DNA from 3 places in the Prescottella sp. R16 genome. Region 2 is predicted to be linked to each of the others. Evidence: riboswitches for the same ligand, from Rfam matches in the RefSeq annotation. Region 2 holds a riboswitch; each other region holds the start of a gene.
What was found. Region 2 has a riboswitch for thiamine pyrophosphate ahead of Q5696_RS05680 (3-oxoacyl-ACP reductase). Riboswitches for the same ligand answer to the same signal wherever they lie in the genome.
Positions count from the first base shown of each region.

Region 1: it holds a riboswitch for thiamine pyrophosphate, as region 2 does, so the genes downstream of both, thiO (glycine oxidase ThiO) here and Q5696_RS05680 (3-oxoacyl-ACP reductase) in region 2, are expected to answer to the same signal.
Region 3: it holds a riboswitch for thiamine pyrophosphate, as region 2 does, so the genes downstream of both, Q5696_RS07050 (TenA family protein) here and Q5696_RS05680 (3-oxoacyl-ACP reductase) in region 2, are expected to answer to the same signal.

Region 1 covers NZ_CP130943.1:3,825,092-3,832,889, reverse strand. The annotation lists gene Q5696_RS18010 (glycosyltransferase 87 family protein) at 1-1,083, shown strand, start outside; gene Q5696_RS18005 (hypothetical protein) at 1,111-1,542, shown strand; gene thiE (thiamine phosphate synthase) at 1,551-2,237, opposite strand; TPP riboswitch at 2,264-2,388, shown strand; gene thiO (glycine oxidase ThiO) at 2,377-3,456, shown strand; gene thiS (sulfur carrier protein ThiS) at 3,453-3,677, shown strand; gene Q5696_RS17985 (thiazole synthase) at 3,679-4,428, shown strand; gene Q5696_RS17980 (pentapeptide repeat-containing protein) at 4,538-5,077, shown strand; gene Q5696_RS17975 (ABC transporter ATP-binding protein) at 5,215-6,162, shown strand; gene Q5696_RS17970 (ABC transporter permease) at 6,159-6,911, shown strand; gene Q5696_RS17965 (M20/M25/M40 family metallo-hydrolase) at 6,989-7,798, shown strand, end outside.
Region 2 covers NZ_CP130943.1:1,196,844-1,204,641, forward strand. The annotation lists gene Q5696_RS05655 (fatty acyl-AMP ligase) at 1-432, shown strand, start outside; gene Q5696_RS05660 (hypothetical protein) at 573-734, opposite strand; gene Q5696_RS05665 (Ltp family lipoprotein) at 1,095-1,439, shown strand; gene Q5696_RS05670 (hypothetical protein) at 1,534-2,022, shown strand; gene Q5696_RS05675 (LLM class flavin-dependent oxidoreductase) at 2,089-3,402, opposite strand; gene Q5696_RS05680 (3-oxoacyl-ACP reductase) at 3,402-4,166, opposite strand; TPP riboswitch at 4,219-4,311, opposite strand; gene pth (aminoacyl-tRNA hydrolase) at 4,437-5,015, opposite strand; gene Q5696_RS05690 (50S ribosomal protein L25/general stress protein Ctc) at 5,104-5,688, opposite strand; gene Q5696_RS05695 (FAD-dependent oxidoreductase) at 5,896-7,371, opposite strand; gene Q5696_RS05700 (aminotransferase class V-fold PLP-dependent enzyme) at 7,473-7,798, opposite strand, start outside.
Region 3 covers NZ_CP130943.1:1,483,796-1,491,593, forward strand. The annotation lists gene Q5696_RS07020 (uracil-DNA glycosylase) at 1-113, shown strand, start outside; gene Q5696_RS07025 (FAD-binding protein) at 222-1,760, shown strand; gene Q5696_RS07030 (chymotrypsin family serine protease) at 1,839-2,561, opposite strand; gene Q5696_RS07035 (ABC transporter ATP-binding protein) at 2,763-3,500, opposite strand; gene Q5696_RS07040 (ABC transporter permease) at 3,493-4,278, opposite strand; gene Q5696_RS07045 (ABC transporter substrate-binding protein) at 4,262-5,275, opposite strand; gene Q5696_RS07050 (TenA family protein) at 5,281-6,015, opposite strand; TPP riboswitch at 6,009-6,106, opposite strand; gene Q5696_RS07055 (carboxylesterase/lipase family protein) at 6,205-7,773, shown strand; gene Q5696_RS07060 (DUF2470 domain-containing protein) at 7,780-7,798, opposite strand, start outside.

The sequences.
Region 1 (7,798 bases), 1.9 Mb from region 2:
GACGTCTACCGCGACGGTGCCCGGCACGTCATGGCGGATCTGCCGCTGTACACCCAGCCCGTCGTCTACGGCCTGCTCTACACGTACACCCCGTTCTCGACGCTGGTGTTCCTGCCGTTCGGGTTGCTGCCCCTCGACTCGGACAAGTACATCTGGATGGCCGCGAACCTGGCGCTGCTGGCCGTGATCGTGGTGGCGTGCCGGCGGATGCTCGGTGAACGGGTCACCGGGGCGACGGTGGCCACCTCCGGGCTGCTGGCACTCGCGTGCACGTTCCTCGAACCCGTCCGCACCACCCTGTTCTACGGGCAGATCAACCTGGTGCTGTTGGCGCTCGTGCTGTGGGACGTCTCCCGCGGCGACCACAGCCGGCTCAAGGGCGTCGGAATCGGTATCGCCGCCGGCATCAAACTGACGCCCGCCTACTTCGTCCTCTACTACCTCGTCCTGCGTCGATGGCGGGCCGCCGCCGTCGCCGTCGTCACGATCGCGGCGACGGTCGGGGTGAGCTGGCTGCTGCTGCCGGACGATTCCCGCCAGTACTGGACGAAGACGTTCTTCGAATCCACCCGCATCGCCCCGGACACGCACCCGTCGAACCAGTCGATCCGCGGAGCCATCGCCCACGTGCTGGGCCGGGACGCCCCCGTGCTGCTGTGGCTGGTGTGCTCGGCCGTCGTCGTCGCCGTCAGCATGTGGATCGTGGTGCGGCTGCACGCCCGCGGGGAACGACTCCTCGCGGTGACTCTCGCCGGCCTCACCGCGGCCGCCGTGTCACCGTTCTCGTGGAGCCACCACTGGGTGTGGCTGGTACCGCTGCTGGTGTGGATCGTGCACCGCGCCGCGAACAATCCCCGCTGGTGGGCGGCGGCGCTCGTCGTCTACCTCGCCGCCGGAGCCTGGCCCTACCGGTGGGACGAGCACGTCGTCGTGGTGGGCCTGTTCCTGTACCCCCCGTGGTGGACGTTCACCAAGATCTTCGTCAACGTCTACCCGCTGCTCTACGTCGCGATCCTGATCGGGACCGCCGCGATCGCCTTCCGGGGGAGAACACCGGTCGGTAGGTACCCGTCGGACGCCTGACTCGGACGGCCTGTCACCATGTCCGGCATGAAGATGCGCCACCTGATCGCCGTCGTCCCCGCCGCCGTGCTCGTCCTCACCGGATGCAGCAACAGCGAGGAGGCCGCCGACCCCGCCACCACGTCCGCCGACCGGCCCGCCGCCGCCGAATCGACCGGCGACGACCTCCTCGACACCGCCGTCTCGGCCATGTGCACGCAGGTCCTGACCTACCTCGACGTGTCGGAGCAGCAGGCGGAGACCGCGGGCGAGTCCTTCGACCGGGCCGCGAAGGGCGACGAGTTCCTCGGCGAACTCAAGTCCAACTCGGGCGTGTGGGTGGCCGCCTACAACCAGCAGGCCGAGGCCGTCGGCCAGCCGACCCTCGACCCCTCCACCGCGACGTGGGAGGACATGCCCGCCGAGAGCCGCGACCTCATCGAGAAGGCCGTCGACAAGGGCATCACCGGAGACTGCTGACCCGAAGGTCAGCCGCGCAGGGCGTCCGACAGCGCCCGCGCGGCGGCCTCCGGATCGTCCGCGGCGGTGATCGCCCGCACCACGACGATGCGGGACGCGCCCGCCGCCAGTACCTCCGGCAGCCGCTCCTCGTCGACGCCGCCGATTGCGAACCACGGCCGGGTCGGCTCCGCGTCGGCGGTGCTGCGCACCAGGTCCAGGCCCGACGCCGTCCGCCCCGGCTTGGTGGGCGTCGCCCACACCGGGCCGGTGCAGAAGTAGTCGACGTCGTCCTCGATCGCCGCCAGGCTCGCCTGCGCCCGATTGTTGGTGGACCGGCCGATCACCACGTCGGGGCCGACGATTCGCCGCGCATAGTGCACCGGCAGATCGTTCTGCCCCAGATGCAGGACGTCGGCGCCCGCCGCGAGCGCGATGTCGGCGCGGTCGTTGACCGCGAGCAGCGCACCGTGCCGACGGGTCGCCGCCCCGATCACCGCGAGCGCCGCCAGCTCTTCCTTCACGTCGAGCGGGCCGAACTCGCGTTCGCCCGCCGACCCCTTGTCCCGGAGCTGGACGATGTCGACACCGCCGGCGAGGGCGGCGTCGACGAACTGCGCCAGGTCGCCGGTGTCGCGGCGGGCATCGGTGCACAGGTACAGGCGAGCGCCGGAGAGGCGTTCCCGCGGGGTGAAGTGTGTGTCGGAGGCTTCCACACGTCGAACGGTAGTCTTTACCGCGGACGAATCAACACGGGAGTCCCAGGAGCGCAGATATCGGTGCGCGGGGCTGAGAGGGGACCTGCCGGTCCCGACCGTCATACCTGATCCGGATCATGCCGGCGCAGGGAGTGAGGTGGAAACAGTGACTCGAACCCTTTCCGTCGTCGGCGGCGGTGTCGTCGGCCTGTCCGTCGCGTGGCGGGCTGCGGGCCGTGGGTGGACGGTGACCCTGTACGACCCCGCAATCGGTTCGGGCGCGTCGTGGGTGGCCGGCGGCATGCTCGCCCCCCTGTCCGAGGGCTGGCCCGGTGAGGAGGCCGCGCTCGCGTTCGGGGCGGCGTCGCTGCAGCGGTGGCCCGACTTCGGCGGCGAACTCGAACGCATCGCCGGCGTACGGCTGTTCACGTCCGACGATTCGCTGACCGTCGCACTCGACGCCGCCGACGCCGCCGACCTGCACACGATCGCCGAATTCGCGGCTGCGCAGGGCCACGAGCTGGCGGTGCTGAACCGGGCGCAGATCCGGGAACTCGAACCGTCGCTGGGACGGGGCATCCGGCTGGCGCTGCACGCCCCCACCGAACAGGCCGTCGACAACCGGCTGCTCGTGCAGGCGCTGCGGACCGCGGCCGTCGAAGCGGGCGTCGAACTGGTCGAACGTTCGGTCACCGACCTCGACGAGCTCACCACCGACCAGGTGGTACTCGCCGCCGGATCGCACGCCGCGCAGCTGTGGCCGGGACTACCGGTGCGCCCCGTCAAGGGGGAGATCCTGCGGCTGCGTGCCCGCCCCGGCGTCACCCCCGCACCGAGCCGCACCATCCGCGGTACTGTGCACGGGCGGCCGTCGTACCTCGTGCCACGGGCCGACGGAATCGTCGTCGGCGCAACACAATACGAACACGGCTACGACACCCAGGTCACGGTCGCCGGGGTGCGCGACCTCATCGCCGACGCCGAGGCGCTGATGCCCGCGATCGGTGAGTACGAGCTGTACGAGGCGAAAGCCGGTCTGCGGCCGATGAGCCCGGACAACCTGCCGATCGTCGGCCGGGCGTCCGATCGGGTGGTCCTCGCGACCGGGCACGGCCGCAACGGTGTCCTCATGACACCGCTGACCGCCGACGCGGTGGTCGCGATCCTGGACGGCGCGCCTCTGCAGGAGGCGGAAGCTGCTTCCCCCGAACGTTTTTCACGTGTGATGATGGCATGAGCGAGGTTGGAATGAGTGAGCTGATCGGGATCACCGTCAACGGCGAGGACCGGGAATTCGACGGTCCGCTGACCGTGACGGATCTGCTGGAGAAACTGGACCTGCCGCAGCGCGGTATCGCCGTCGCCGTCGACGGGGCGGTGTTCCCGCGTGGACGCTGGAACGAGAACGTCGGCCGCGGTTGGGAAATCGAGATCCTCACGGCGGTGCAGGGTGGCTGACATGGACAAGTTGACGATCGCCGGACGGGTGTTCGGCTCCCGACTGATCATGGGCACCGGTGGCGCCGCGAACCTCGCGGTCCTCGAGGAAGCGCTCGTCGCGTCCGGTACCGAACTGACCACCGTCGCGATGCGCCGCATCGACGCGGCCGGTGGTACCGGCGTGATCGACCTGCTGCGCCGCCTCGACATCGCACCGCTGCCCAACACCGCGGGCTGCCGCGGCGCCGCCGAGGCCGTGCTCACCGCGCAACTCGGCCGCGAGGCCCTCGAAACCGACTGGGTGAAACTCGAGGTCATCGCCGACGAGCGCACCCTGCTGCCCGACGCCATCGAACTGGTCAGCGCCGCAGAACAGTTGGTGGACGACGGGTTCGTCGTGCTGCCCTACACCACCGACGACCCCGTCCTCGCGAAGCGCCTCGAGGACGTCGGCTGCGCCGCCGTCATGCCGCTCGGCTCGCCGATCGGCACCGGCCTGGGCATCTCCAACCCGCACCACATCGAGATGATCGTCGAGGCCGCGAACGTCCCGGTGATCCTCGACGCCGGGATCGGCACCGCGAGCGACGCCACCCTGGCGATGGAACTCGGGTGCGACGCGGTCCTGCTCGCGACCGCCGTCACCCGGGCGAAGGATCCGGCGCTCATGGCGTCGGCGATGCGCTCCGCCGTCGTCGCCGGCCACGAGGCCCGCCGGGCCGGACGCATCCCCAAGCGGTTCTGGGCGCAGGCGTCGTCCCCGATGTGAGCCGACCCGCGAAACCGCGCCGAACTCGCAGGGTCGGCGCGGTTTCGCGGTTTTCGGGTTAGGCTCGGAAGCGTCTGCTCCGTTGGTTCCAGTGCCGGGAGGGCCTGCCATGACGACGTTGAGTACCGATCTCCTCGACCTGCTGCGCTCGGATGTCGTGGCGTGGAACGCCCGGCGGGACGAATTGCCCGACGCACCGGATCTGCACGGGCTGAACCTGTCCGGTGCGGATCTCGCCGGTGCGAACCTGACGGGCGCCAACATGGCGGGCATCGATCTGTCGGGGGCGGACCTGCGGTCCGCGGAACTCGGCGGTGCGAACCTGACGGGTGCCAACCTCACCGGGGCGGTCGCCGCGGACGCCGACTTCACCAACGCGTACCTGACCAATGCGATCCTCACCGGCGCGGTCCTGACGCTGTCGTTCCTGACGTCGACGTACATGGCGCGCGCCAACCTGGCGGGCGCCGACCTGTCCGGGGCGTACATGACCGGGGTGCATCTCGAGGACGCCGATCTCACCGGGGCCAGACTTTCGGGGGCGTACCTCGCGCACGCCGATCTGACCGGCGCGGTGCTCGAGACCGCCGACGTCTCCGGCGCCGACCTCACCGATGTGACGATGCCGGACGGCATGATCCGCGTCTGACCCGTCCCGGGTCCGGGACCGCCCCGACCCCGAGGAGTCTCGGGGTCGGGGTCAGGGTCGGGTCATCCTCGGGGATGACCCTGGAATCGACCGTGGTCCGATGCGCGGGAGGGGATGTTTCGGGCAGAGTGGTCCCCATGATTGAAGTGAGGGGACTGACGAAGACCTACGGGTCGACGAAAGCGGTGGACGATCTCACGTTCTCCGTGAAGCCGGGTATCGTCACCGGCTTCCTCGGCCCGAACGGTGCCGGCAAATCGACGACCATGCGGATGATCCTCGGTCTCGACGCGCCGACGTCGGGTACCGCAACGATCGGGGGTGTGCCCTACCACCGGTTGAAGCAGCCGTTGCGCACTGTGGGCGCGCTGCTCGACGCCAAGTGGGTGCACCCCAACCGGTCGGCGAAGGCGCACCTGCAGTGGATGGCCGCCGCGAACTCGCTGCCCAAGTCACGGGTCGACGAGGTGCTGCGTCTGGTCGGGCTCACCGAGGTGGCCGGAAAGAAGGCCGGCGGATTCTCGCTCGGCATGTCGCAGCGACTCGGTCTGGCCGGTGCGCTGCTCGGCGACCCGAAGGTGCTGCTGTTCGACGAGCCCGTCAACGGTCTCGACCCCGAGGGCATCGTGTGGATCCGCACGTTCATGCAGAGCCTCGCCGCGGAGGGGCGCACCGTCCTCGTATCGAGCCATCTGCTGTCCGAGATGTCGCTCACCGCAGAACATCTCGTCGTGATCGGCCGTGGCCGCCTCATCGCGGACACCAGCGTCCGGGACTTCGTCGAGCGGGCCTCCGAATCGTCGGTGCGGGTGCGCAGCCCGCAACTCGAGGCACTGCAGGGGCTTCTCGCCGGGCAGGGTCTCACGGTCCGGGTCGATGCGGGTACCGACCACCAGCCGGCGCTGCTGGTGTCCGGGGCGCGCACCGAGGACGTCGGCACACTCGCCGGCGCCAACGGCATCGTGCTGCACGAACTGTCGTCGCAGCGCGGTTCGCTCGAGGAGGCCTTCATGAAGCTCACCGGCGACGACGTCCAGTACCACGCGCAGACTGTTCCGCAGACCCAGGGAGGTGCGCTCCGATGAGCGTGTTGAATGCCGAGCGCATCAAGCTCACATCCACCAAGTCGCCGATCTGGTGCAGCCTCATCGCGGTAGCCGTCAGTGTCGGCTTCGCGGCGATCATGGGTGTCGCGTTCAAGGCGATGCTGCGGGACGGCGACGACTCGATGGGCGAGTTCTCGGTCGCCTTCACCCAACTCGGTGCCGCCCAGTTCGGGTCGATGCTGATCATGATCATGGCGGCGCTGGCCGTCACCACCGAATACCGGTTCGGGGTCATCCGCACCACGTTCCAGGCGATCCCCGACCGCACCCGCGTCATCGGCGGCAAGGCCCTGCTGCTCGCCGTCGTCGCCGCGGTGCTCGGCCTCGTCATCGCGTTGCTGTCGTTCCTGGTCGCGCAGGCCATGTCCGGCCTGTCGCTGTCGCTGTCGGACGGCGACAGCCTCCGCGAACTGTTCGGCATCCCGATCTACTACGCGCTCCTGGCGGTCCTCGCGGTCGGGGTCGGTACGCTGCTGCGCCAGTCGGCCGGCGCCATCGCGCTGCTGCTGTTGTGGCCGCTCGTCCTCGAGAGCATGGGCACCCTCATCCCCAAGGTGGGCCACTACTTCGTCGAGTTCGGGCCGTTCAACAATGCGTCCCACTTCCTCAGCGGCAGCGGGAACGGCAGCTTCCACTGGGGGCCGTGGGGCGGGCTGCTCTACTTCGCGGTGTTCGTCGCGATCGTCTTCGGTGCGTCCCTCGTCGTCGTGAACAAGCGCGACGCCTGAGGACACGACTGAGCCACGAAGCGCCCGGCCGGAATCGATTTCCGGTCGGGCGCTTCGTCGTCCGGTACCGTCGCGGCATGCGCACCGTGGCGGCAGGCATCCTCGGGTTGCTGCTGGTGACCGGGCTGGTGACCGGGTGCAGCGACCCCGACGGCGTCGACGCGCCCGTGGACGGGCCCGGCCTGGCCGCGGCCGTCGACCTCGGCGCGGCGTTCGGTGATCTGGAGCAGTTGCAGCGCATCGCGGACGAGCACGACGGCAACCGGGCCGTCGGGACACCCGGCTACGACGCGAGCGTCGACTATGTCGTCGGGCAGCTCGAGGACGCCGGATTCGATGTGGACACACCGGAGTTCACGGTCGACACGTTCACCGTGCACACCGAGCAGTTGCGGGTGGCCGGCCGCGACGTGCCGGTGACGGCACTCGGGTACTCGCCGTCCACCCCGCCGGGCGGCCTGACCGCGCGGCTGGTGCCGGTGCCGCCGGGGGAGGCGTCCGGCTGCGACGCGGGCGGCTACGACGGCCTCGACGTGGCCGGTGCCGTCGTACTCGCCGACCGTGGCGGCTGCCCGTTCACACGGAAACAGCAGGTGGCCGCGGATCGCGGGGCGGCGGCGATCCTCGTCGCCGACAACGTCGACGAGGACCTCATCGGCGGCACTCTCGGCGGACGCGACGACGCCCGTATCCCGTCCGCCGCCGTCACGAAGACCGACGGCGCGGCACTGCGCGGTGCACCGGACACCGTCGACGTCACCCTCGTTCTGGACACCACGACGGAATCGGCGGTGTCCCGCAACGTGATCGCGCAGACCCGGACCGGGGACGACGGCAACGTCGTGATGGCGGGCGCCCACCTGGATTCGGTGCCGGACGGGCCCGGC
Region 2 (7,798 bases):
CTCACGGCCGACGGGCCGGTCGAAACCCAGGACGACGACGGCTGGATCGACACCGGCGACATCGGCTATTTCACCGAGGACGGGCTCGTGGTGGTGTGCGGACGCGTCAAGGACGTCATCATCATGGGCGGGCGCAACATCTATCCCACCGACATCGAACGCGCCGCTGGATCCGTCGCGGGTGTGCGCCCCGGTAATGCCGTCGCGATCCGACTCGACGCCGGTGACAAGCGTGAAAGTTTCGCTGTTGCAGTCGAAACCAACGCCATCGACGACCCCGACGAGGTGCGCCGCATCGAACGCGACGTGGCCCGCGCCATCGTCTCCGACGTCGGCGTCCGCCCCCGCACCGTCGCCGTCCTCGGACCCGGCGCCATCCCCAAGACCTCGTCGGGGAAACTACGGCGGTCGAGTTCGATCACACTGCTGTGAATCGGGGTCTTTGCCGCGACCGCCCTGTTGTGTCATCTTGACCGGGCCGAGCCGCAGGGGGCGCATCGGCGCAGGGAATGACACGGGGGTCCCGGTGTTCGCTGTCAACGGGTCAGAGCTGTCTGTGCTTCGCATCGAGGTCAGCGTCGGGGCTTGATGAGGAGTGCGCCCGTCGCTGCGATCGCCACGAATATCACGGTGAGGGCCATCGTCCACTGACCGACGAGTGCTGCTCCGAACACGATGGAGCCGAGGGCTCCGATCGTGCCGACGACCAGTAGGAGCGCACTGATCAAGGTCATGAGGTGATTCTCTCCATTCGACAACTGATCCGCCAGCATGACGGACGGATGCCGCAAGGTTGTGGTGCCGGGGCGATGCCGGCGTCGTCACCGATGGTTCTGCGTTGATGCAGCACCTCTTTGAGCGAGTCTGCGAGTTCCGACAACACGATCCCGGCTCATCGACAGCCCCGGCAGCTACTCGGCACGGGCTGATCGTCCATGGGCCCGTTACGTGACAGGGCCCGGAAAATAGGTCCGATATCGGAACTTGTTGTTGCACTGGATTTGTCGGATCAATGCAGTACATTCTTCGTATCCCGCCCTCGGTGTCGCACATTTGTTCATGCGCGGCTCACCCCTGAACAGAGGAAATACCCGATGAACGAGAACAAGTGGAGCGCAACTCCGATGGCACCCATGGCTGCCGATCCGCAGCTCAGCTCCGGTCAGCGGAACGCGGTCTGGTCCGCCCAGCAGTACTTGGAATCGGCGGCGTTCTCCCGAAGCGGGTTGATCGGGCAACTCGAGTACGACGGCTTCTCCACCGCAGAGGCGACATACGGAGTGGACAGCTGGATTGTGGACTGGAACGAGCAGGCAACGCTGAGTGCCCGGCAGTACCTCGGGACGATGCCGTTCTCCCAGAGGGGGCTGATCGAGCAGTTGCAGTACGACGGCTTCACCAGCGCGCAGGCCCAGTACGGGGTCAACGCAGCCTACTGACACGACGGGGCGTCCGAGGGGTGTCGGACTTCACTGCCACAATCACCTGGACCAGGAGGCCACCGGGCCTCCGCCCAGTTGGATCGGGAAGGCCATGAACACTGTCCGCCCCTATCTCCGCGTCGTCGCCGGCTTCTTCGCCGCCGTGTGTACGTGGATTGCGATCGTCGACCTCATTCTTCTCGACGTCGGCTCGGCCGTGATCTCCCTGCTGTTCGCGGCCGGTCTCTGGTATCTCGCTGTCGGCCGCCCGATCCGTGACCGCCGTGCCCGCACCGAAGCCGATGCCGCTGCCCTTGCCGCCCGCGCCCAGGCCGGGCACGAAGCGTTCCTCGCCGGTGACACCGCGGCCGCGTTCGCCCCGCCACCCGAACCGGCGCCGAGGAAGCCGATCCGCAAGGGTGTCGTGATCGCTTCGGCCGTCGCGGCACTGCTCGTCCTCGTCGGCATCATCGGTGACATCGGTGACGGCCTCGACAGCAGCTCGAGCACCACACCGTCCTCGAAACCCGCCACGCCCGCACCTGTCTCCGATCCGGAACCGGACAGCGTCACCCCGCAGGAGCTGATGCCGACCCCGTAGCGGGACTGCCGCAACGGCGAACCCGGAGACTGCTCGTAGCGGAGGCTGCTACGAGCAGTCTCCGGGTCACCGGACGGTCGGCCTACCCGAGCCCAGGCTGTCCCGGAGTGTCGTGCCAGGGTATTCGGAGCGGAAAAGGTTGCGGCGCTGCAGTTCCGGAACCACCAGGTCGACGAAATCGTCGAGGGACGCCGGGTAGGTGGGGCACATCAGATTGAAGCCGTCGCACGCCCCCGACCGAAACCATTCCTCGATCCGGTCGGCGATCGTCTCCGGCGTCCCGATCATCGTGGCGTGGCCGCCGCCCGCCGCAAGATAGCCCAACAGTTCCCGCAGGGTCGGACGCCTACTGGAGATGATCCGCTGCACCGTCGAGTAGCGGCCCTGCGGGCCCGTGAACTCCTCGACGGGAGGCAGGTCCGCCACTGCCGCATCGAGATCGTGCCCGGTGTAGTCTTGGCCGGTGAACACTCCCAGCTGCGCGATCGCCGCATCCACGTCGAGGAGGGCGTCCAGTTCCGCTTTCTTCGCCAGCGCCTCCTCCTCGGTGCGGCCGACGTAGGTCACCAAGCCCGGCAGGATCGCCACGGTCCGAGGATCACGTCCCGCAGCAGCGATCCTGGCCCGCACATCGGATGCGTACTCCACTGCGGCAGGCAGATCCCACGCCACCGAATAGACGGCCTCGGCATGCCGTGCTGCGAGCGTGCGCCCGGCATCGGAGGCCCCCGCCTGGAACAACACCGGCCGGCCCTGCACGCACCGCGGCACCGTCAACGGCCCGTCCACGCGGAAGAACCGGCCACGGTGGTCGACCCGGGAGATGTCGCCGGCATCGAGATAGCGGCCCGACGACCGGTCGATCACCAGCGCGTCCTCGCCCCACGAATCCCACAGTGCCAGTAGGACGTCGATGAACTCCTCGGCGCGAGAATAACGCTCCTCGTGGTCCGGTAGCCGGTCGAAACCGTGATTGCGTGCCTCGGTGTCGAACATCGACGTCACAATGTTCGCCCCGGCCCGCCCGGAACTGATGTGATCGAGCGATGCGAGTAGTCGGGCCGCATGGAACGGGGTGTAGAAACTCGACGACACCGTGGTCACGAGGCCGATCCGCTCGGTGGCTCGGGCCATCGCCGCCAGCGCGGTCAACGGTTCGAGGAACCAGGTGGTGCCGGCCGTGTACTCCGGGTCGACGCTGTGACCGTCGGCGAAGAACACCGCGTCCAGGTGTCCCCGCTCCGCCGTGCGGGCCAGCTCTTCGAAGAAGGAGATGTCGCCGATCCGTTCGGCGCACGAATCCGGGTGCCGCCACGCCGCCGAATGATGCCCGACACCGTAGAGGAACGCGTTGAGGTGCAGGGTGCGCTGCTCGGCCATCAGTTCATCACCAGGCCGCCGTCGACCACCAGGTTCTGTCCCGTGACCGCCCGGGCCCAGTCGGAGGCGAAGAACAGGACCGCGGCCGCGATGTCGGCGGGCGTGGTCACCTTGCGCAGCGGCGTCGACGACGCGATCAGATCGAACACCGCTTCCGGGGTGGCGGCCGATGCGTCCGTGGTGCGCAGCAGCCCGCCCGACACCATGTTGACGCGGATGCCGTCGGGTCCGAGATCCGCGGCGAAGGTGCGTGTCAACGACAGCAGCGCGGCCTTCGCGGCCGTGTAGTCGTGGTAGGGCACCACCGGATGCTGAAACAGATTGGTGCCGATGTTGATCACAGATCCGCCCGAGGCTTCACGCATGCCCGGGACGGCGGCCTGGATCGTGTTCACGGCACCCTTGACGATGCCGTCGAACTGGGCGGTGAACGCCTCTCCACCGATCCTGTCGGCCTTCTCCCGCGCATCCCCGTTGAACAGGAAATCCGGCAGCGCATTGTTGACCACGGTGGTCACCGGACGCCCGAAATACTCACGAGCGGTTGCGAACATGGCGTCGACCTGTGCGCGATCCGTGACGTCCGCAGCGATCGCGACGGCACGGTCCGCGCCGATCGTCGCAGCGATTTCACGGGCGTTGTCCGCGCTCGAACGGTAGTTGACGACGACGGCAGCGCCTTCGTCGGCGAACGCTTCGACGATGTGGCGGCCCAGGCCCCGGCCGGCTCCGGTGACGAGGACCAGGTGTTCGTTGATGTGCATGGTGTTCCTTCCCCAGGATAGGGAAGGGTTGCGTGACCTCGACGGCACCGAACCGTCGACGGCTCGGCATCCCTTCGCTCGTATGATCGAGATCAGGTTCGACGGGTGTTCTCTCAGCCGATGAACGGCACCCCGTGTCGAGTCCTGGGGTCAGGTTACCTGTTCTGATCTTGTTTGCCACCGCCGGTTCCGGCCCCTCGGGGCGAGTTCGCGCATGTCGAGGTGGCGGGGATTCCGGGGAGTGGGGAACACGGTATGTGTGCGACAGCCTCAGTGCAGCCGGTTCTGTGCCGCTTCCAGGCCGAGCTGGAGGACGAGTTCGACGGCGTCGGCGGCTTCTTCGCAGACGAGGTCGAGTTCCTTGCGTTCGACACTGGAGAACGGTTTGAGGACGTAGTCGGCGGGATCTTGGCGGCCGGGGGGCCGGCCGATGCCGACGCGGGTCCGCAGATAGTCCTTGGTGGCAAGGGATTTGCTGATCGAACGCAACCCGTTGTGGCCGCCTTCACCGCCGCCCTGCTTGAGCCGGACGGTGCCGAAGTCGAGGTCCAGTTCGTCGTGGACGACGACGATGGAGTCGGGTTTCACGGAGAAGAAGCGGGCAAGCCCGGCGACGGGGCCGCCGGACAGGTTCATGTAGGTGCGCGGTTTGGCGAGGATCACCTGGCGGCCGGCGAGCCGGGTCTGGACGATCTCGGCGCCGCTGCGCTTGTGGGCGCTGAACTTGCCGCCGACCCGTCCCGCGAGAACGTCGGCGACCATGAAGCCGATGTTGTGTCGGGTCTTCTCGTACTGGGGTCCGGGATTGCCCAGTCCGACGACGATCGCGGTACCGGTCTCGTCACTCACAGCTGCAGGTGTCCTTTCCGAACGACAGCGGCGTGCCGAGCCCGAACGGGGCTCGGCACGCCGCTGTGCGTGAAGCGGGGGAAGGCGATCAGGCCTCGGCCTCGGCCTCTTCGGCGGCCGGCTCGGCAGCCTGTGCGGCGACGACGTTCACGAGCAGCAGATCCGCGTCGTCGGCGAGGGTGGCACCCTGGGGCAGCGTCAGGCCGCCGGCCAGGAACTGTGCGCCGACCTCGGCGCCCTCGACCGAGATCTCGATCGAGTCGGGGATGTGCAGGGCCTCGACCTCGAGCTTGACGGTCGAGATCTCCTCGTTGAGGAGGCCGCCGGGGGCGAGGAGACCGGTGATGACGATCGGGACCTCGACCGAGACCTTCTCGCCCTTCTTGACGATCAGCAGGTCGGAGTGCTCGATGTGGCGGCGGATCGGGTGGACGACGACCGACTTGGTCAGCGCCAGCTGCTCCGTGCCGTCGACATCGAGGGTGAGGACGGCGTTGGTGCCGTGTGCACGCAGGATCGCGGCGAACTCCCGGGCCGGGAGGTTCAGGTGCTGCGGGTCGGTGCCGTGGCCGTACAGCACGGCGGGAACCTGACCGTCACGGCGGGCGCGACGGGCGGCACCCTTACCGAACTCGGTGCGGACGGACGCTACGAGACGATTCTCGTCGGACATGAAAACGGCTCCTACAACTCGCGTGAGATCTTCGTTGAACAGTCGTTCGTCGCGGCGAGGGCGGACGGACACGAACGACCGGAGCGCAAGCTCTACGAAGCCGTGGCCGCGTCGATCACGGTGACTGTGCGGTGCGCGCAGTTCCCTCGCCGAGACAACTCGAAACACCTTACCGGACGACGCGGCCCCTGTCAGCTCCGGCCCCGGTCAGCCGCGGGCTGCGGCGATTCCGGCGCGACGACCGAAGAAGCTGCCGTCCCCGAGGGACGTGCCCGACGCGTAGCCACCGGCGCAGACGCCGGAGGTGCAGCGGCCGGCCGCGAACAGGCCGGGGATCGGCTCACCGGAGACGTGCAGCACCTCGGAGTCGGTGTTGGTGCGCAGGCCGCCGAGGGTGAAGCCGCCGGTCATGCCGCGCAGGTCGATCGCGGCGACGGGGGAGCCGATCGGCTTGACCCACTCGGTCTTCTTGCCGAACAGCGGATCCTCGCCGTTCTCGGCGTGCCGGTTGTAGACGTCGACGGTGGCCTGCAGGGCACCCGCGGGCAGCCCCATCTCGGCTTCGAGTTCCTCGACGGTCTCGGCGACCCACTTGGGCTGGTGACGCAGCTGCGGGCTCGACGTCGGGCGGGTCATGCCCTCCTCGTACGCCGCCTCGTCGATCACGAGGAACGCCTCGTTGTGGTTCTCGTACAGCGTCGCCTGCCCGACGCGGCCCGGGTAGGTGTCCTCGTTGATGTAGCGCTGGCCGCGGCCGTTGACGAGGATGCCGCGGATGAACAGCTGGGGATCGCAGAAGAAGGCGACCTCGGCGGCGTCCATGTGTGCGAGGTCCGCGCCGAGGGCCTGCGCCATGCGGATGGAGCGGCCGTCGTGCTCTTCGATCGAGGCGGCCGGACGGTTGACCATCTTCGGCGCGAACGACTCGAGCATCTGGTTGTTGTAAGCGAAGCTGCCGGTCGCGAGGACGACACCCTTGCGGGCGCGGACGGCGACGTCCTTGCCGTACTGCTTGGCCTGCACGCCGACGACCCGTCCGTCCGCGTCGACGATCAGGGTCTGCACCCGCATGTCGTACTCGGAGCGCACGTTCAACGCCTTGGCTGTATCCACGAGCGGCTTCATGAGCATGTAGCCGCCGCCCTTCTCGGAGCTGACGTGCTTGTCCTGCATCTGCGGGACGTGGCCCCGCGGTGCGGGCGGGATGGTCGCGTTGAACGGGGCCGCATTCTCGCCACCCGTGTACTGCAGGCCGTCGTCGCCCGGCGGCTCCCAGCCAGGCTCGCCCCAGAAGCTCTCCTTGAACGGAACCCCGCACTCGTCGACCAGCCAGTGGTAGTGGTCGACACTGCCCTCGCAGTAGGCGTCGATCTTCGCCTCGTCGGTGCCCGGGCCGAGCGCGGCCTTCATGAAAGCCTTCATGTTGTCGACGGTGTCCTCGAACCCGCACGCCTTCTGCAGTGGGGTACCGCCGCCCATGTAGATGAAGCCGCCGGCCATCGCCGCGGCGCCGCCCCAGCCGCCGGTGCGCTCGAGCACCAGGACGTCGGCGCCGTTCTGGGCTGCGCCGACCGCGGCAGCCGCCCCGGCCACGCCGAAGCCGGCGACGACGACGTCCGCCTCGTAGGTCCATTCGGTGATCTGATCGGCGGAAATCGGGGAAATAGGGGTGGCAGTGGCCATGTGGGCGTCCTCTCCTGATTGAGTCGAACAAACGTGTGACCCAGATCATGGAACGACGGCGGGGGTGAACGGCAGGCAGTTCCCGGACAGTGGGAACGCCGTCAGCGGATCCCGGCGACGGCGGTCAGGAACCGGTCGAGGTCGTCGTCGGAGACGAAGTAGTGCGGCGACGCCCGGACGACGGAGTCGAGGCCGCGGGCACTCATGTCGAGCAACGTCGAGGACCGTCCGCTGACGGTCACGGTGATCTGCTGTCGTGCCAGGAGATCTCGGACAGTGTGCGGGTCGGCGGCGTCGACGGTGAACGTCACGATGCCGCTGCGGTCGGTACCCAGATCGCGGACGGTCACGCCGGGAACGGCGTCGAGGCCGCGGCGGATCTTCCCGGCCCGGTCGGCGATCGCCGTTGCGGCAGCATCTATTCCGA
Region 3 (7,798 bases), 290 kb from region 2:
GCCAGCAGAACACGTTCACCGGGCGGCTCACCGAACAGATGCTCGACGACGTGTTCTCCCGGGCCCGTGATCTGGCCGGTCTCGGTTGGGGGTGCGGCGGGTCCGGTCGTTGAATCGGGTGTCCTCTGAGCGGGACGAACCCTGAGGGGCTCCCGGTCTCCGTGGCACCATCACCTTCGCGTCGACGATTGTCGACGGCGTCGTCCGGGAAAGGTGCAGTGATGGTCGTCTGGAACGAAGAATGTGACGTGCTGGTGGCGGGCTCGGGTGCGGGTGGCGTCACCGGTGCCTACACCGCGGCCCGTGAGGGACTCGACGTGATCCTCGTCGAGGCGACCGACAAGTTCGGTGGCACCACCGCCTACTCCGGTGGCGGCGGCTTCTGGTTCCCGTGCAACCCCGTCCTGAAGCGTGCCGGCGTCGACGACACGATCGAGGACGCGCTCGAGTACTACCACGCGGTCGTCGGCGACCGGACTCCGCGCGAGCTGCAGGACACCTACGTCAAGGGCGGCGGCCCGCTGGTCGCGTACCTGGAGCAGGACGACGACCTGCAGTTCGCCACGTACCCGTGGCCGGACTACTTCGGCAAGGCCCCCAAGGCCCGCAACGACGGACAGCGGCACACCATCCCGAGCCCGCTGCCGATCTCCGAGGTCGGGGACCTGCACACGCAGATTCGTGGGCCCCTCGACTTCGATCGCCTCGGCGCGGACCTGCCCGAGATGCTGATCGGTGGCCGAGCCCTGGTCGGTCGGTTCCTCAAGGCCATCGGCAAGTACCCGAACGCGAAGCTGAACCTGAACACCCCGCTGGTCGAACTGGTCGTCGAGGACGGCGCCGTCGCCGGTGCCATCGTCGAGCGCGACGGCGAGCAGGTCGCGATCCGCGCCCGCAAGGGTGTCGTCCTGGCCACGGGTGGCTTCGAGGGCAACGACGAACTGCGCCAGAAGTACGGTGTCCCGGGCGTCGCCCGCGACACGATGGGTCCGTGGGGCAACATCGGCCAGGCGCACCAGGCCGGTATCGCCGTCGGCGCCGACACCGACCTCATGGATCAGGCCTGGTGGTCGCCCGGTCTGACACACCCGGACGGGCGTTCGGCGTTCGCGCTGTGCTTCACCGGCGGCATCTTCGTCAACCAGGACGGCAAGCGCTTCGTCAACGAGTACGCGCCCTACGACCGTCTCGGCCGCGACATCATCGCGGGCATGGAGGACGGCTCGGTCACGCTGCCGTACTGGATGATCTACGACGACCGCGCGGGCGAGCGTCCCCCGGTGGGGGCCTCGAACGTCTCGATGGTCGAGACCGAGAAGTACGTCGACGCCGGCCTGTGGCACACGGCCGACACGCTCGAGGAGTTGGCCGCGAAGATCGGTATCCCGGCCGACAACCTGCTCGCGACGGTCGAGCGTTTCAACGCGATGGCCGCGAACGACGTCGACGAGGACTTCGGTCGCGGCGACGAAGCCTACGATCGCGCCTTCACCGGTGGCGGCCCGGCGCTCATCCCGATCGAGCAGGGTCCGTTCCATGCGGCCGCCTTCGGCATCTCCGACCTCGGCACCAAGGGCGGCCTGCGCACCGACACCGCGGCGCGCGTCCTCGACACCTCGGGCAACCCGATCCAGGGCCTGTACGCGGCCGGTAACACGATGGCCGCCCCCAGCGGCTACGTCTACCCCGGTGGCGGCAACCCCATCGGCACCTCCATGCTGTTCAGCCACCTCGCCGTGATGGACATCGTCGGCAAGTAGGCCGTAACGCACCCACGCGCCCCGCTGCCGGTTTCCCGGCGGCGGGGCGCGTGGCGTTTCGGCTGTTCGCCCGGCGGATCAGTTGTCGGTCACGGTGAAGCCCTTGCCGATCGGATTCGGCTGGGCGGCGATGCCGGCGAGGACGGCGCCGATGTCGATGAATTCGAACGGGCCGCGGACCATGCCGACGAGTCGGTCGCCGTCGATGTAGGCGGGGCCTCCGCTGTCGCCGCCGTTCGCGGCGACAGCGGAGGCGATCCGGGTGGCGGCCTGCGCGAGGACCGGGCCGCACGTGACGCCCGTGCGGGCGCCGGCCTTGCACAGGGTGCCGTCGAGGGTGGGAGTGCCGATGCCGTCGATCCGCACGTCGGGGCCGGTCGCGGACAGGACGATGTCCGGACTCAGGGTGATCACGACGTAGTCGATGCGCGGGTCGCGGTAGGCGATCGTGCCGATCGGGGTGCCGGTCCCGGACGGGCCGAACCGGTAGACGGCCGCGCCGTCCGGATAGTCGGCGGCGCCGCCCGCGGCGGTGGAGACGCAGTGCCCCGCCGAGAGGGCGATCTTGTTGCCGAGGATGTCGGTGCCGACGGCGCCGAGTGTGCAGTAGTCCGGCACCGCGCCCGGGTTCGCCGGACCCGCATCGGGTTTCGCGGTCCAGGCGATGCCGTTCGAGACGGTCCCGGGGCTGGGGGGTGCTGCCGCCGCCGACCGGGTGATCGCCAGGGCGGGGGTGAGTGCCGCGACGGCGACGAGTGCCGTCGACAGGATTCGCTGGACGGACGACGACCGATTGCCCATCGGGGATACCTCGTTACTGCGTACTGACCGGCGCGGGAAACGTCGCCTTCCGACGACTGCGCCGCAACAAAAGGGTAACGGGGATGTATCGATCCGTCGAGGGGCGGCAACGGGTGGTTCCGGATCGAGAGAACCGACCGTTTCCTATTGTGACGCAAGAGGTTTCGTGCGACGTGCGTGGTCGACGAGTTCCGGTGCTCCCTAACTGTGCACCGGGGTCGTGCGCCGCAGGAGCGCGATCAACTCGCCCTCGATCGCCGCGAACTCGGGGGACGTGACGATCGACAGGTCCCGGGGCCGGGGCAGATCGACGACGACGTCGCGGCGCACGGTCGCCGGCCGGTCGGACAGCACGATCACGCGGTCGGACAGGAACACGGCCTCACGGACGTCGTGGGTGATCATCAGTACGGTCCACCGGTCCTGGAGCCACACGTCCTGCAGCCAGGTCTGCATCTCGGTACGGGTGAGGGAGTCGAGAGCGCCGAAGGGCTCGTCCAACAGCAGCACCGGGCGGTCCTGGACGACGGTGCGCAGCAGGGCCGCGCGTTGCCGCATACCACCGGACAGTTCGTGCGGGCGCGCGTCCTCGAAGCCGGCGAGCCCGAAGCGGGGGAACAGTGCCGCCGCCCGGGCCCGGGCCTGCTTGCGCGGGATCCGCTGCACCTCGAGGCCGAGGGTGGTGTTGTCGAGGATCGAACGCCACGGCAGCAGCAGATCCTTCTGCGGCATGTGGGCGCACGTCGGGGCGGTCGCGGTGCCGGTATCCGCCGTCTCGAGTCCGGCGACGACGGCGAACAGGGTGCTCTTGCCGCAGCCGCTCGGCCCGATCACCGACACGAATTCGCCGGGCCGGACGGTCAGGTCGATGCCGTCGAGCACGCGGCGCGGGCCGAACGACTTGGTGACGGACGACAGGGCGACGATCGGCTCAGTCATGGCGGTGTCCTCCGGAGGTGTGACGGATCCAGGGCGCCACGACCCGCTCGATCGCGAACGTGCACAGGTACAGCGCGACGCTGATCGCCGCGGTCACGAGCACGGCCGCCAGCACGAGGTCGGTGCGGAACGAGTTCTTCTGCACGCTCATGTAGATGCCGAGCCCGGCGGTGGCACCGACGTATTCGGCGAACACCGCGCCGACGACGGCGTACGTGATGCCGATGCGCAGCGCGGTGAAGAACCGGGGGAGTGCCGACGGCAGCCGCACCAACCGGAACTGCTGCCACCGGGACGCGCCCATGCTGCGCAGCAGTGCGCCGGCGTCCCGGTCGGTGGACGCGAAGCCCTCGATCAGCCCGATCGCCATCGGGAAGAACGTCACGAGTGCGATCACGAGGATCTTCGGCAGCACCCCGAAACCGAACCAGATGATCATCAGTGGTGCGATCGCGATGATCGGCAGTGTCTGCGAGACCACGAACAGCGGCACGAGGGCCCGCCGCAGCCACGGGGAGAAGTCGACGAGGATCGCGAGCGCCCAGGCCACCACGAGCGACACCGCGAACCCGAGCAGCGTCACCTGCAGCGTCGCCCACGCGTGGACGGCGATGTCGTCACGGTGCGACCAGCCCTGACCGAGCACCCGGGCCGGTGAGGGCAGCACCTGCGGGCGGATCCCGCTGACGCTCACATAGATCTGCCACGCGGCGACCAGCAGCGCCGCGACGACGGCCGCGGGGAGCAGTCGGCGCGCGGTGCTACGCGAGGTACTCATCGGTGAAGTACGTCGACCAGTCCGGTTCGACGGTCAGCGGCGCGCCGTCCGGGCCGGCGAGCAGGCCGTGTCGGAACAGGAATCCGGAGTAGCCGGCCCACTGGTCGAGCCTCTGGGTACCGACCCGTCCGTCCGCGTCCAGCATGTAGTCGGCGGCGAGCATCCGCTGGCTCTCGCGGACGAGGGCCTCGTCGGTGAAGACACCCGGGTTGGCGTCGATGAGGGCCTGCGCGCCGCGATCGGGATCGTCGGCGGCCGTCTGATAGCCCCGTTGCAGCGCCTGCACGAATGCGCGGGCCTGCTCGGGATGCTCGGCGAGCCACTTCTCGTTGCCGTTGACGACGATCGCGTATGCGTCCGGGAAACCGAAGTCGGTGTAGTGGAAGTAGCGCATCGGGGTGCCGCGGTGCTCGGCCTCGATGCCCTCCCACGCGAAGTACGACACCGTGAAGTCGGCCTGCCCGCCGTACACCGCCTCGTACGCCGACGTGCCGAGCACGACCGTGTCGAAATCGCCTGTGCCGCCGTCGTTCCGGATCACCTGACGCAGCGTCTCCCGCTCGCCCGGATCGCCGAACCCGGCGTAGGTCCTGCCGTCGAGATCCTTCGGGCTCGCGAGGTCGGCCCGATCGGCCTTGACGCCGATGCCAGTGGCCCAGTGCTGCATCGGCGCGAGCACCGACACGGTCTGCGCGCCGGCGGCCCGGGCGAACGTCGCCGAGTCCTGGAAGCTGATCCCGAACTCGGCGTTGCCGGCGTCGACGAGGGTGTCGGGGGCGGTGTTGTTGTACGGCAGCACCTGCACGTCCAGGCCGGCGTCCGCGAACCAGCCCTCCTGCAACGCCACGAACAGACCGGTGTGGTTGGTGTTCGGCGTCCAGTCCAGGGCGAACCGGATCGTGTCGTCGGACTCGCCCGACGCCGTGCACCCGGTGAGAACACCCACCGCCGCCACCACGATCGCCGACGTCGCCAGGGCGCGGCGCAGCCGCGACATCGCGCTCACGACGCGGGCCACGGCTGCGGGTGCAGCGCGGTGTCCCAGAACAGGAACTCGTAGCGGGCCGCGTTCACGAAGGCGCGGATCATCGCGTCGCGCTGCTCACCGGTGGCGGCGTCGGCGGCCGCGTCCACCAACCGTCGTGCGGTGTCGACGGATTCGTGGAATGCCGGGTCGTCGTACGTGGTGACCCACTGCGCGTACGGGTGCGACGGATCGGCAGCGAGCACGTCGTGTGCGCTCGCGGCGAGACGTCGTCCGACGACGGCGTAGATCCAGAAGCACGGCAGCACCGCGGCCGCCCCCACCGGGTACGGTTCGGTGGCCGCGGTCGCCGTCAGATACGACACGTATCCGAGGCAGGCCGATGAATGTTGCAGTGTCTCAGTGCTTTCCGGGAGAAGTCCGCCGGAGAGCAGGTTCTCGTGCAGCTCCGATTCGACGACGGCGGCCGTCGCCGCCGACGTCGCCCAGAACGCCGAGGTCTGCGGGTCCGGGGACTTGGCGGCGAGCAGCGCGAGCGCCTTCGCGTACTCGGCGAGATACAGCGAGTCCTGCTCGATGTAGGTGCGGAACACGTCGAGCGGCAGCGTGCCGTCACCGAGCCGCCGCAGGAACTCCATGTCGTCGATCTCGGCCCGCAGGGACGCAGTGCGCTCCCACAGCAGATCGGTGAAGCGTCCGCCGTCGGCGGATGCAGGGGTGGATACAGATATGTCGTGGACAGGCGTCGTCATCGCCGTGACATCCCTTCGTCAGCATTACCTGAGCAGGTTCTCCGGGTGTGATCTCAGCCCCGCTCTGTGCGGAGCACCCCGTGTCGGTGAACGAGCCGACCATAGCACCGCCGGATTGGTACGTTGGCAGACGGCAGCCCAGGGGGCCGGTGGGCACCCGGAAGGTCAGGAGGTCGGGCCGTGGAACCAGTGGACGTACTCGACGCCGGCCGCTCCGAGCGGCCCGGCACGGTCGTCGCCGACACGACGTACGGCCCGGTTCGCGGGCACGGTGACGGCGCCGTCGTCGCCTGGAAGGGCATCCCGTACGCCGCGCCTCCGGTCGGCGACCTGCGGTTCCGCAGCCCACGGCCGCCGGAGCCGTGGAGCGACGTCCTCGACTGCGCGGTGTTCGGGGCGATGGCGCCGCAGGGACACGACACGTCGGTACCGCTCGATCCGTCGATGCGGATCGACGAGGACTGCCTGACCGTCAACGTGTGGGCACCGCCCCCGGACGGTGAGCCGCGTCCGGTGATGGTGTGGATCCACGGCGGCGCGTACTGCCTGGGCTCGTCGGCGCAGGCCGTCTACGACGGTCGCCTGCTCGTCGAACGCGGCGACATCGTGCTCGTGACGTTCAACTACCGGCTCGGGGCACTGGGTTTCCTGGATCTGTCGTCGCTGTCGACGGCGAACCGGACATTCGAGTCGAATCTCGGGTTGCGGGACCAGATCGCGGTCCTGGAGTGGGTACGCGACAACATCGCGGCATTCGGCGGCGACCCGGGTGCGGTGACACTGTTCGGGGAGTCGTCGGGCGGCGGATCGATCACGACGCTGATGACGGTGCCGCGGGCCGAGGGCCTGTTCCATCGGGCCATCGTGCAGAGCCCGCCCGCGACGTCGGTGTACGGCGCCGAGCGGGCTGCGACCGTCGCCCGCCGCTATCTGGAACTGCTGGACCTGCCGGCCGAGGGGGCCGGGGACCTGATCGGTATGCCGGTCGACGACCTGGTGAAGGCTGGGGACCTGCTCGTCGACGAGATCCCCACCCGGGTGCCGGGCACGCTCGCGATGGCGCCCGTCGTGGATCGTGATCTGGTGCCGCACTACCCGGTGGCGGCATTCCAGAAGGGGCTCTCGCACCGGATTCCGCTCATCATCGGCTCCAACAAGGACGAGGCGTCGATCTTCAAGTTCATGCGCTCGCCGCTGCTGCCGGTCAGTTCGGAGGCCGTGCAGCAGATGTTCACGGGGCTGGCCGAGGACAACCCGGATCTGTCGCCGGAGCGGCTCGCCGAGATCGCCGCCGCCTACCCGGATGCGACGAAATCCCGTGGGGTACTGGCGCTGTCGCGGGACGCGGCGTTCCGGATGCCGGTGCTGTGGGTGGCCGACGCGCACAGCCGGCACTCCCCGACGTGGATGTACCGGTTCGACCACGCCACCCCGATGCTCAAGGCGGCGCGGGTCGGGGCGGGGCACGCCACCGAATTGCCCTACGTGTTCGGCAATTTCGGCACCCTCAACCCCGACCCGACGTTCTGGCTCGGTGGCCGCAAGAGCACACTCGAGGTGGCGGGACGCGTGCAGCGCCGCTGGCTCGCGTTCGCGCGGCACGCCGTTCCCGCAGCCCTCGACGGGTCCAAACACTGGCCCCCCTACACCGAGGGCACCCGGTCGACGCTGCTGATCGACAACCACGACAGCGTCGTCGTCGACCCCGACCACGACATGCGGATCGCGTGGGGGGACGAGGTGATGGGGTTCAGCTGAACTGGATCAGTGCCCGGTCGGCTCG